4 regions of the Rhodococcus opacus B4 genome follow, and region 3 is predicted to be linked to each of the others. Evidence: riboswitches for the same ligand, from Rfam matches in the RefSeq annotation. Region 3 holds a riboswitch; each other region holds the start of a gene.
The links. Region 3 has a riboswitch for S-adenosylmethionine ahead of ROP_RS31265 (bifunctional o-acetylhomoserine/o-acetylserine sulfhydrylase). Riboswitches for the same ligand answer to the same signal wherever they lie in the genome.
Positions count from the first base shown of each region.

Region 1: it holds a riboswitch for S-adenosylmethionine, as region 3 does, so the genes downstream of both, ROP_RS45215 (putative leader peptide) here and ROP_RS31265 (bifunctional o-acetylhomoserine/o-acetylserine sulfhydrylase) in region 3, are expected to answer to the same signal.
Region 2: it holds a riboswitch for S-adenosylmethionine, as region 3 does, so the genes downstream of both, ROP_RS45220 (putative leader peptide) here and ROP_RS31265 (bifunctional o-acetylhomoserine/o-acetylserine sulfhydrylase) in region 3, are expected to answer to the same signal.
Region 4: it holds a riboswitch for S-adenosylmethionine, as region 3 does, so the genes downstream of both, ROP_RS21315 (aminotransferase class V-fold PLP-dependent enzyme) here and ROP_RS31265 (bifunctional o-acetylhomoserine/o-acetylserine sulfhydrylase) in region 3, are expected to answer to the same signal.

Region 1 is NC_012522.1:2,076,505-2,078,698, reverse strand. It holds gene ROP_RS09640 (NtaA/DmoA family FMN-dependent monooxygenase) at 1-1,124, shown strand, start outside; SAM riboswitch class I at 1,171-1,264, shown strand; gene ROP_RS45215 (putative leader peptide) at 1,269-1,352, shown strand; gene ROP_RS09635 (ABC transporter substrate-binding protein) at 1,505-2,194, shown strand, end outside.
Region 2 is NC_012522.1:2,083,813-2,086,006, reverse strand. It holds gene ROP_RS09680 (HAD-IIA family hydrolase) at 1-184, opposite strand, end outside; gene ROP_RS09675 (sulfite exporter TauE/SafE family protein) at 261-1,028, opposite strand; SAM riboswitch class I at 1,241-1,337, shown strand; gene ROP_RS45220 (putative leader peptide) at 1,345-1,419, shown strand; gene ROP_RS09670 (amino acid ABC transporter permease) at 1,565-2,194, shown strand, end outside.
Region 3 is NC_012522.1:6,900,659-6,902,852, reverse strand. It holds gene ROP_RS31270 (NADP-dependent isocitrate dehydrogenase) at 1-776, opposite strand, end outside; SAM riboswitch class IV at 1,051-1,172, shown strand; gene ROP_RS31265 (bifunctional o-acetylhomoserine/o-acetylserine sulfhydrylase) at 1,291-2,194, shown strand, end outside.
Region 4 is NC_012522.1:4,637,346-4,639,539, reverse strand. It holds gene ROP_RS21315 (aminotransferase class V-fold PLP-dependent enzyme) at 1-1,202, opposite strand, end outside; SAM riboswitch class IV at 1,254-1,368, opposite strand; gene ROP_RS21310 (MCE family protein) at 1,449-2,194, opposite strand, start outside.

The DNA.
Region 1 (2,194 bases), 4.8 Mb from region 3:
CCGGCATCACCCGGCACATCGGGTTGGTGGCCACCCAGAACACCACCTACAACGAGCCCGCCGACCTCGCCAGGCGGCTGTCCGGGCTGGACCTGCTGTCCGGTGGCCGTGCCGGCTGGAACGCGGTCACCACGGACAATGCCTGGACCGGTGAGAACTTCCGGCGCGGCGGCTTCCTCGATCACGCGGACAGGTACGAGCGGGCCGGGCAGTTCCTCGACACCGCCCGGGCGATCTGGGATGCGTGGGCCGACGGCGCGGTCGCGACGAGGACCGACGCGCCGTCGTGGGCAACCCCGGACGGGGTGCGGGAGGTGTCCCGGCGCACGTCGCAGTTCGACGTCACGATCACCCCCACGCTGCCGCGCAGCGGCCAGGGACACCCCGTCATCTTCCAGGCCGGTGACTCACCGGCGGGCCGGGACTTCGCGGCCGCGCACACCGACGTGATCTTCTCCCGGCACGGAACGCATTTCGACGCGGCGCTCGCCTTCGCCGAGGACATCAGGGCGAGAGTGCGTCGTGCGGGGCGCCCCGAGGACGACGTCAAGATTCTGCCGGGCACGCAGATCGTGCTCGCGGAGAACGCGTCCGAGGTGGAGGAGAAGGTGCGCTGGGTTCTCGAGGGCCAGTACACCGGGCAGACGGCGTTGTCTCTGGTCGGTCAGGTGTGGGGCCGCGATCTGTCCGATCGCGACCCGGACGGTCCACTGCCCGAATTCGATCCGGTGCCCGCGCCGATCTCCGTCACCCGCGGGGCGGCGCGTGACGGAAAGGATCCGCTCGCCATCGCCAGGGAATGGCGGGCACTGGCGGAGGCGCAGAACCTGTCGCTGCGTCAGGTGGCGATCGCGACCACCCAGCGCTCCGGTTTCGCGGGCACCCCCGGGCAGGTCGCCGACGAACTCACCCGGTGGGTTCGCAGTGGGGCGACGGACGGATTCAACATCTCGCCGTATCTGGTGCCCACCGGACTCGACGAGATCGTCGACCTGCTGGTGCCCGAATTGCAGGAGCGAGGTTCGTACCGAACGGAATACGAAGGCTCCACACTGCGTGAGCACCTCGGGCTCCGGCCCGCCCTGTCGCGGCGGGAGGTCGAGTCCCGGCAGGCGGTCGGGTAGCGGGGTCCGTGTGGCGCCGCGACCGGCGATCTCTTACACTCGGTAACGACCATCCAGAGCGACCGAGAGACCTGGCTCGTTGACGTCGCAGCAACCCCCCGCCCTGCGGGTGCGGGTGCTACCGCCGGGATCGATGGAGGAACGATGTTGACCGAAGGTTTCGTGAGCGCCTGGGGGCGCCTGCACGTCGATCTCTGCCGGCTGTCCACCTCGATCTGTCACAGCTGACCTGACACCCCGATCTCTCGGGGTTCCGGCTCTTCACACCGCATCCGCGTCGGATCCGGTGTCCTTCACCTTCCTGTGCGCGTGAGCGCTGCCGATACGACGGGCAGCGCGCACGGCACTTCTTCGAGATCACGGAGTTCTCGGTGCCATCAGTGCTTTTGTCCTCGCCCCACCGCGGTGCCCGCATCGCAGCAGGTATCGGCGCCGCCGCCGTGCTGGCCACGGCGCTCACCGCCTGCGGTGGCGGTTCCAGCAGTTCCTCCGCGGATGCGGGCCCCGCACAGCCGGGCGGCACACTCCGCTACGGCCTCTCCCAGGCACCCACGTGCGCCGACCCCGCGCAGTCGGGCACGAATCAGACGATCTACGTGGCTCGTCAGGTGGTGGACTCGCTCACCGACCAAGACCCGGAGACGGGCGAACTGAAGCCGTGGCTCGCCGAGAGCTGGGACACCGACGCCGACGCATCCTCCTTCACGTTCCACCTGAAGGAAGGGGTGACGTTCAGTGACGGAACACCTTTCACTGCGGAATCGGTGAAGAAGAACCTCGACGCCATCGTGAACACCCTCACCGGAGCCAAGGCCGCACTGGGTGCCAGCTACCTCACCGGATACAAGGGCACCACCGTGATCGACCCGCAGACCGCGCAGGTCGACTTCGCCGCACCCAACGCGCAGTTCCTCCAGGCGTCGTCCACCCCGCAGCTCGGCATCCTGTCCGACAGTTCCGTCGCGAAGTCCGCCGAAGAGCGGTGCGCCGGCAACATCTCGGGCACCGGGCCGTTCACGTACGCCGACTACCAGCAGGACAAGTCGGTGACCCTCGCCAAGCGCGCCGGA
Region 2 (2,194 bases), 4.8 Mb from region 3:
AGATCGATTCCTCCGGAATGTCCAGGCCGGTGCGGAGCAGCCGGGCGCGGAGATCGCGCGGAGTCCTGATGGAATTGTTGGTCAGGACGATGAACGGGGTACCGGACTCCCGGAGTTCGGCCAGGAACAGGTCGGCGCCGGGGACCAGGTGCTCTTCGTGGACGAGAACGCCGTCCATGTCCATGAGATAGGTCCAGCCCGGGTGCTCTACTTCGTTGCTCACCGACTCAGTATGGGGGAGCGGGAGGGTGCATGCGCGACTATGCGAGCAGCCGGAACAGGCCGATGAGACCGACGACGACGATGGTTCCCCGCAGCGCGGTGGGGGACAGGCGGCGGCCGTATCGGGCGCCCAGGACGCCTCCGATCAATGATCCCACCGCGATGAGGCCGGCGGCCGCCCAGCTGATCCGGTCGAAGGCCACGAGTGTGTACGCGGTCGCCGCGACGACGTTGACGATGAGCGACAGCAGATTCTTCGCGCCGTTCATCCGCTGCAGGCTCTCCGGCAGGATCGCGCCCATCACGCCCATCAGCAGAATGCCCTGCGCCGCGGTGAAGTATCCGCCGTACACGCCGACGGCGAACGTGCCGACGGTCAGCAGGCCGAGGCGCGTCGGGCTCAGGCCCGCCTCGTGGCTGCCGCGCTGCTTGGCCCACGCCTGGATCTTCGGCTGCAGCACCACCAGGATGAGGGCGAGGATCAGCAGCACCGGGACGACGAGTTCGAACACCGTTTCGGGGAGGTGCAGCAGGAGCCACGAGCCGAGAATCGCGCCGCACAGCGATGCCGGGATCTGCCACCGCAGCCGCGGTCCCTGCCCGGCCAGTTCCCGCCGGTACCCCCACGTGCCGGACACGCCACCGGCGACCAGGCCGATCGCGTTCGACATCGTGGCGGTCACCGGAGGGAACCCGAATGCCACCAGGGTGGGAAAGGTGATGAGCGTGCCGCTGCCGACGATGGCGTTGATCGCGCCCGCGCCGACGCCGGCTACCAGGATCGCGATGACTTCGAGTGGTGTCACCGAGGCGACGTTACAAGGGCCTCGGACGGCCCGGCGGCCGGGTCGCGCCGCGCTGGCGATACGCGACTGCGCGTCCCACCCAACCGCATCCTCGGCCACGTGTCAGTACTTCTGCGCACCGTGATTCTTGCGCCTATATGACGCCATTTCCCCTGTGGTGCAGGGGAATACCCCGTGTTGACGGCGTCCGGGAATGCGGCTAGTGTTCGCTTCAACCATCCAGAGCGACCGAGAGACCTGGCTCGTTGACGTCGCAGCAACCCTTCCGAATCTTTCGGGTGCGGGTGCTACCGCCGGGATCGATGGAAGGCAGCACATGAACTACCTCGCGCGCCCTGCGTGGCGCAGACGGCACATCGACCTGTGCCGGACCACCTCCTGCCACTGTTGACGAGGTCCCACAGCACGCTCACCGGGTAAAACGCCAGGTGAGCGCGTGACGCGCGCCCGCCTCCCGCGGAAGACGCGCCCCCTACCCGTCCCGTTTCCAGGTGAAAGGCCGCATCGGTGATGTCTGTTCCCAGTGGTGAGCGAGCGTGAGCGCCCCCGTCCGGGCGCGTTCGGCCGCGCCCCTCGATTCCGCACCCTCCGGCGACCGCGACCGGCCCGGCGACGCCGCGCTGGAGGTCGCGCGACGGTGGCACCCGTGGCGGTGGGTGGTCAGCGCCGCCGTACTGGTGCTGCTCGCCCAGTTCGTCCACGGCCTCGCCACCAACCCGGGGTGGGACTGGGCGACGTTCGCCAAGTACTTCACCGCCGGCTCGGTGCTGCAGGCCCTGTGGATGACGGTGAAGCTTACCCTGTGGGGGACCGTCCTCGGATTCGCGCTCGGGGTGGTGCTGGCGGTCAGCCGTCTGTCGCACAACCCGGTGCTGCAGGTGATCGCCTGGGTGTACATCTGGGCGTTCCGGTCGATCCCGCTGATCGTGCAACTCCTGTTCTGGTTCAACATCACGTACCTGTATCAGACTCTCTCGCTGGGTATTCCGTTCGGACCCGCCTTCTTCACGTTCGAGGTCAACGGCGTCATCAGCGGCTTCACCGCCGCCGTCATCGGTCTGGCCCTGCACCAGGCCGCGTACTCCGCGGAGATCATCCGCTCCGGCATCATCTCGGTCGACCACGGGCAGATCGAGGCCGCGCAGTCGCTGGGCATTCCGCGCCGT
Region 3 (2,194 bases):
AGCGCCGACGCGACCATGTCGTCGATGAGGCGGTGCTCGTAGGTGAGACCCGCCGCGTCGAACTCCGGCTTGAACTCGGTCTCGTAGACGTGCTGGAAGATGTCTTTGAACGCACCGTCGTACGCCTTGAGGATCGTGTTCTTCGTCGACAGGTACACCGGGTAGTTCTGCTGCAGGCCGTAGTTGAGCGAGGCGCGCGCGAAGTCCTCGATGGACTTGGTGAAGTTGTACTGACCCTGGACGACGCCGCCGCCGTCGGGGAAGTTCACCAGCTCGTGCTCTATCGGCTCGCTGCCGTCCTCGGGCGTGTAGGTGATCATCACCTTGCCCGGGCCGGGGACCTTGAAGTCGGTGGCGCGGTACTGGTCGCCGAAGGCGTGACGGCCGATGATGATCGGCTTCGTCCAGCCCGGAACCAGTCGCGGAACGTTGGAGATGATGATCGGCGCGCGGAAGATCGTGCCACCGAGGATGTTGCGGATGGTGCCGTTGGGCGACCGCCACATCTTCTTGAGGCCGAACTCCTCGACGCGCGCCTCGTCCGGGGTGATGGTCGCGCACTTGACGCCGACGCCGTGCTTCTTGATGGCGTTGGCCGCGTCGACGGTGACCTGGTCGTCCGTCTCGTCCCGGTACTCGATACCGAGGTCGTAGTACTCCAGGTTCACATCCAGGTAGGGATGGATCAGCTTGTCTTTGATGAACTGCCAGATGATGCGTGTCATCTCGTCGCCGTCGAGTTCGACGACGGTGCCCTCAACCTTGATCTTGGACATGGGTGCTTCGCGTCCTCCTAGGAAGATTCCCTGGTTACACGGTTGCGGGCGCACTTCGTGAGTGGGTCCGCGAACGGTTCGCTTATCAAACGTAGACGGTCGATGCGGCCGCTGGGGAGACCGCACTTTAACAAGACAAGCGTACTGCTATGCGTGGCGCGCGCAACATGTGGGTGCGAGATCCCACCCCTACCGGCGGGTAATTTTTCCCTGCTAGCAGGCCTGATCGGTGCCGTTTCCGGTCGTTCCACCCCAGCCGCTAAGATTCACCACAGGTCATGAGTGCCAGCAACGAGCCCCGGCTAGCTGGCCGGCAACCCTCCACCGCGGTGGGGTGCCCCGGGTGATGACCTGGTTCCCTGATTCATACAAACAGTCGGGTGACAAGCGCGGGTCCGACATCGGAGGTTCATGATGTGTTGTTGTTGTCGTAGATAGACCCCAGACAAGCCCTGTGCGCGAACGAACCAGCTCCTCGTCCGCGCCCTCGTCAGACCACTGGAGTAGACAGCACATGACCGAGAACTGGTCGTTCGAGACCAAGCAGATCCACGCCGGGCAGACGTCCGACGCGACCACCAAGGCGCGGGCGCTGCCGATCTACCAGACCACCTCGTACACGTTCGACAGCACCGATCACGCTGCCGCGCTGTTCGGTCTGGCCGAGCCCGGCAACATCTACACCCGCATCATGAACCCCACCCAGGACGCGGTCGAGCAGCGCATCGCCGCCCTCGAAGGCGGCGTCGCCGCCCTGCTCCTGGCGTCCGGGCAGGCCGCTGAGACGTTCGCGATCCTGAACCTCGCCGAGGCGGGCGACCACATCGTCTCCAGCCCGCGCCTGTACGGCGGCACCTACAACCTCTTCCACTACACGCTGCCCAAGCTCGGCATCGAGGTGTCGTTCGTCGAAGACCCCGACGACCTCGAGCAATGGAAGAACGCGATCCGGGACAACACGAGGGCGTTCTACGGCGAGACCATCTCCAATCCCCGCAACGACGTGCTCGACCTGCCCGGAATCTCCGGGATCGCGCACCAGCACGGAATCCCCCTGATCGTCGACAACACCGTGGCCACCCCCTACCTGATCCGCCCACTCGAGCACGGCGCGGACATCGTGGTGCACTCGGCCACCAAGTACCTCGGCGGCCACGGCACGGCCATCGCCGGCGTCATCGTCGACGGCGGCACGTTCGACTGGACCCAGGGCCGCCACAGCAGCTTCACCACCCCGGACCCGAGCTACCACGGCGTCGTCTACTCCGAACTCGGACCGCCCGCGTACGCCCTCAAGGCGCGCGTGCAATTGCTGCGCGACCTCGGTTCCGCGATCTCCCCGTTCAACGCGTTCCTCATCGCGCAGGGCCTCGAGACGCTGAGCCTGCGGATGGAGCGGCACGTGTCGAACGCGACCG
Region 4 (2,194 bases), 2.3 Mb from region 3:
AGGGTGCGCACGGCATCGACCAGCCGGTCCACGTCCTCGGAGCAGCTTCCGAGACCGACGCTCACCCGCACGGCACCGTCGGGCCTGCCGAGGCGACCCAGCAGCGGGTGGGCGCAGAAACGTCCGTCGCGGACTCCGATCCCGTGTTCGGCGGACAGGTAGGCGGCGATCTCCCCGGGCTCGAAACCGTCGATCGTGAACGTCACGATCCCCACCGTGTCGGGGGCGTCCGACCACAGCCGCAGGAACTCCAGGCCGTTGACCGAGCCGAGGCCGTCGAGCAACCGGCCGGTGAGTGCCGCCTCGTGTTCGGCCACCGTGCCGAAGTCCAGTTCGGACAGCGCATCGCACGCGGCGGCGAGGGCCGCGGCGCCGAGCACGTTGGGGGTTCCCGCCTCGTGCCGGGCGGGGGCGGGCGCCCAGTGCGTGGATTCGACGGTCACGTTCCGGACCGCGCCGCCGCCCGCGAGGTAGGGCTCGGCGGCGTCGAGCCAGTCCCGGCGGCCCACGAGCACCCCGGCGCCGAACGGGGCGTACAGCTTGTGCCCGGAGAAGGCGAGGTAGTCGACACCCCACTCCTCGACGTCGATGCGGCGGTGCGGTGCGAGCTGAGCAGCGTCGACGAGAATCCGTGCGCCGCAACGATGCGCCACCTCGGCGAGGGTCGCGATCGGCAGCACCTCACCGGTCACGTTGGACGCACCCGTCACCGCGAGCAGGGCGGTGGGCTTGGAGCACAATTCGGCGACCAGCAGCCGGACGGTCTCGGCCAGCGTGTCTGCCGCCCGGACGACGCGAGAGTCCTTCCACGGCAGCAGGTTCGCGTGGTGCTCGATGTCGAGGACGACGGTGCTACCGGGAACGCAGCCGGCGAGCAGATTCAGCGAGTCGGTCGTGTTGCGGGTGAATACCACCACTTGGTCGTCGCACGCTCCGACGAACCGGGCCACCGAGTCGCGGGCCTTCTCGTAGCACTCGGTCGACACCCGCGAGGCGTAGCCGGCGCCGCGGTGCACGCTGGAGTACGTCGGAAGCAGGGCCCCGATACGGTCCGTCACCTGCGCCAACGCCGGCGCACTGGCCGCGTAGTCGAAGTTCACGTAGGTGCACTCGCCGCCCTGAACGAGCGGAACCCGCAGGTCGGAGCCCGAAACCTGAGCCAGGGGGGCAACACACACGTCAGCGGTCAATACAGCAGTCATCACGACATCCCTCGTAGTCAGGGACTCGTCGCAGGGTCGGTGCCCTCTCGGAGTCCGCGCTTGCCGGGTCCGGTATGAACCTCAGCCTGGTCGTCACCCGGAGCACCCCGCCGCGGTGGAGGGTTGCCGACCAGCTAGCCGGGGCTTGACGCTGGTACTCGTGACCTGTTTCGAAGATTGCAGGATCGGGGCGCGGTTGTCAACTCGAATCCCGGGAGGGTCCCGGGATCGGGCCGCACACTCGCGTCAGTTGGGGGTGACCCCGAGCAGCGGGGCGAGCTGATTCGCAATCGGGTTGAGGTCCAGTCTGTTCGGGTCCTTCTTGGGTTTCGAGTCCCACGGCTGAACGGTGGCGGGGTCGCCGAACACGATCCGGTCGGCACTGCGGACGCCGGTGAGGCTGCCCTGTGGTGCTTCGCAGGACGCGGCGGTGTTCTGAGGGAAGTCCTGCTGAGTGTCGTCGAAGTTCGGGTCATTCCGCTTCATCTCGGCGAGGATCGTCTGGGTGCCCTCGTACCCGACGGTGCACGACGGCGGATTGTTCGTCTCGGCTATCAGGCCCAGGTGCACGGTTCCGTCGTCGGGCGCGATCGTCGACGATGCCTCCGCCACGCCCGGCAGGTACACGAACAGGGTTCGCAGAGCCGTGGCCTGCACGGAGATCGCCTTTGCCGTGGCGGAGAGGCCGGCGAGGTTCGTCGTGCCGCCGGGGCCGACGTCCGAGACCAATTGCCCCAGTTGCTCGCTCGCCGGGTTTCCGTTGTCGATCAGCCGCCGGACATCGGGGTCGCTGCTCCGCAGGCGGTCCGCGAGCGAGTCCAGATCTGCACTGAAATCCTCGATCGCCGAGGGCTGTTCGGACTGCGTGCCCAGCACCGTCCTGCTGTCGCGTATCGGAGCTACGGTTCGGTCGAGTGAATCGGCGCCCGACGTCGACAGCCCGGACAGCGAGCCAGCCAGCGACTGAAGGTCTTCACCCTTTCCGTCGAATG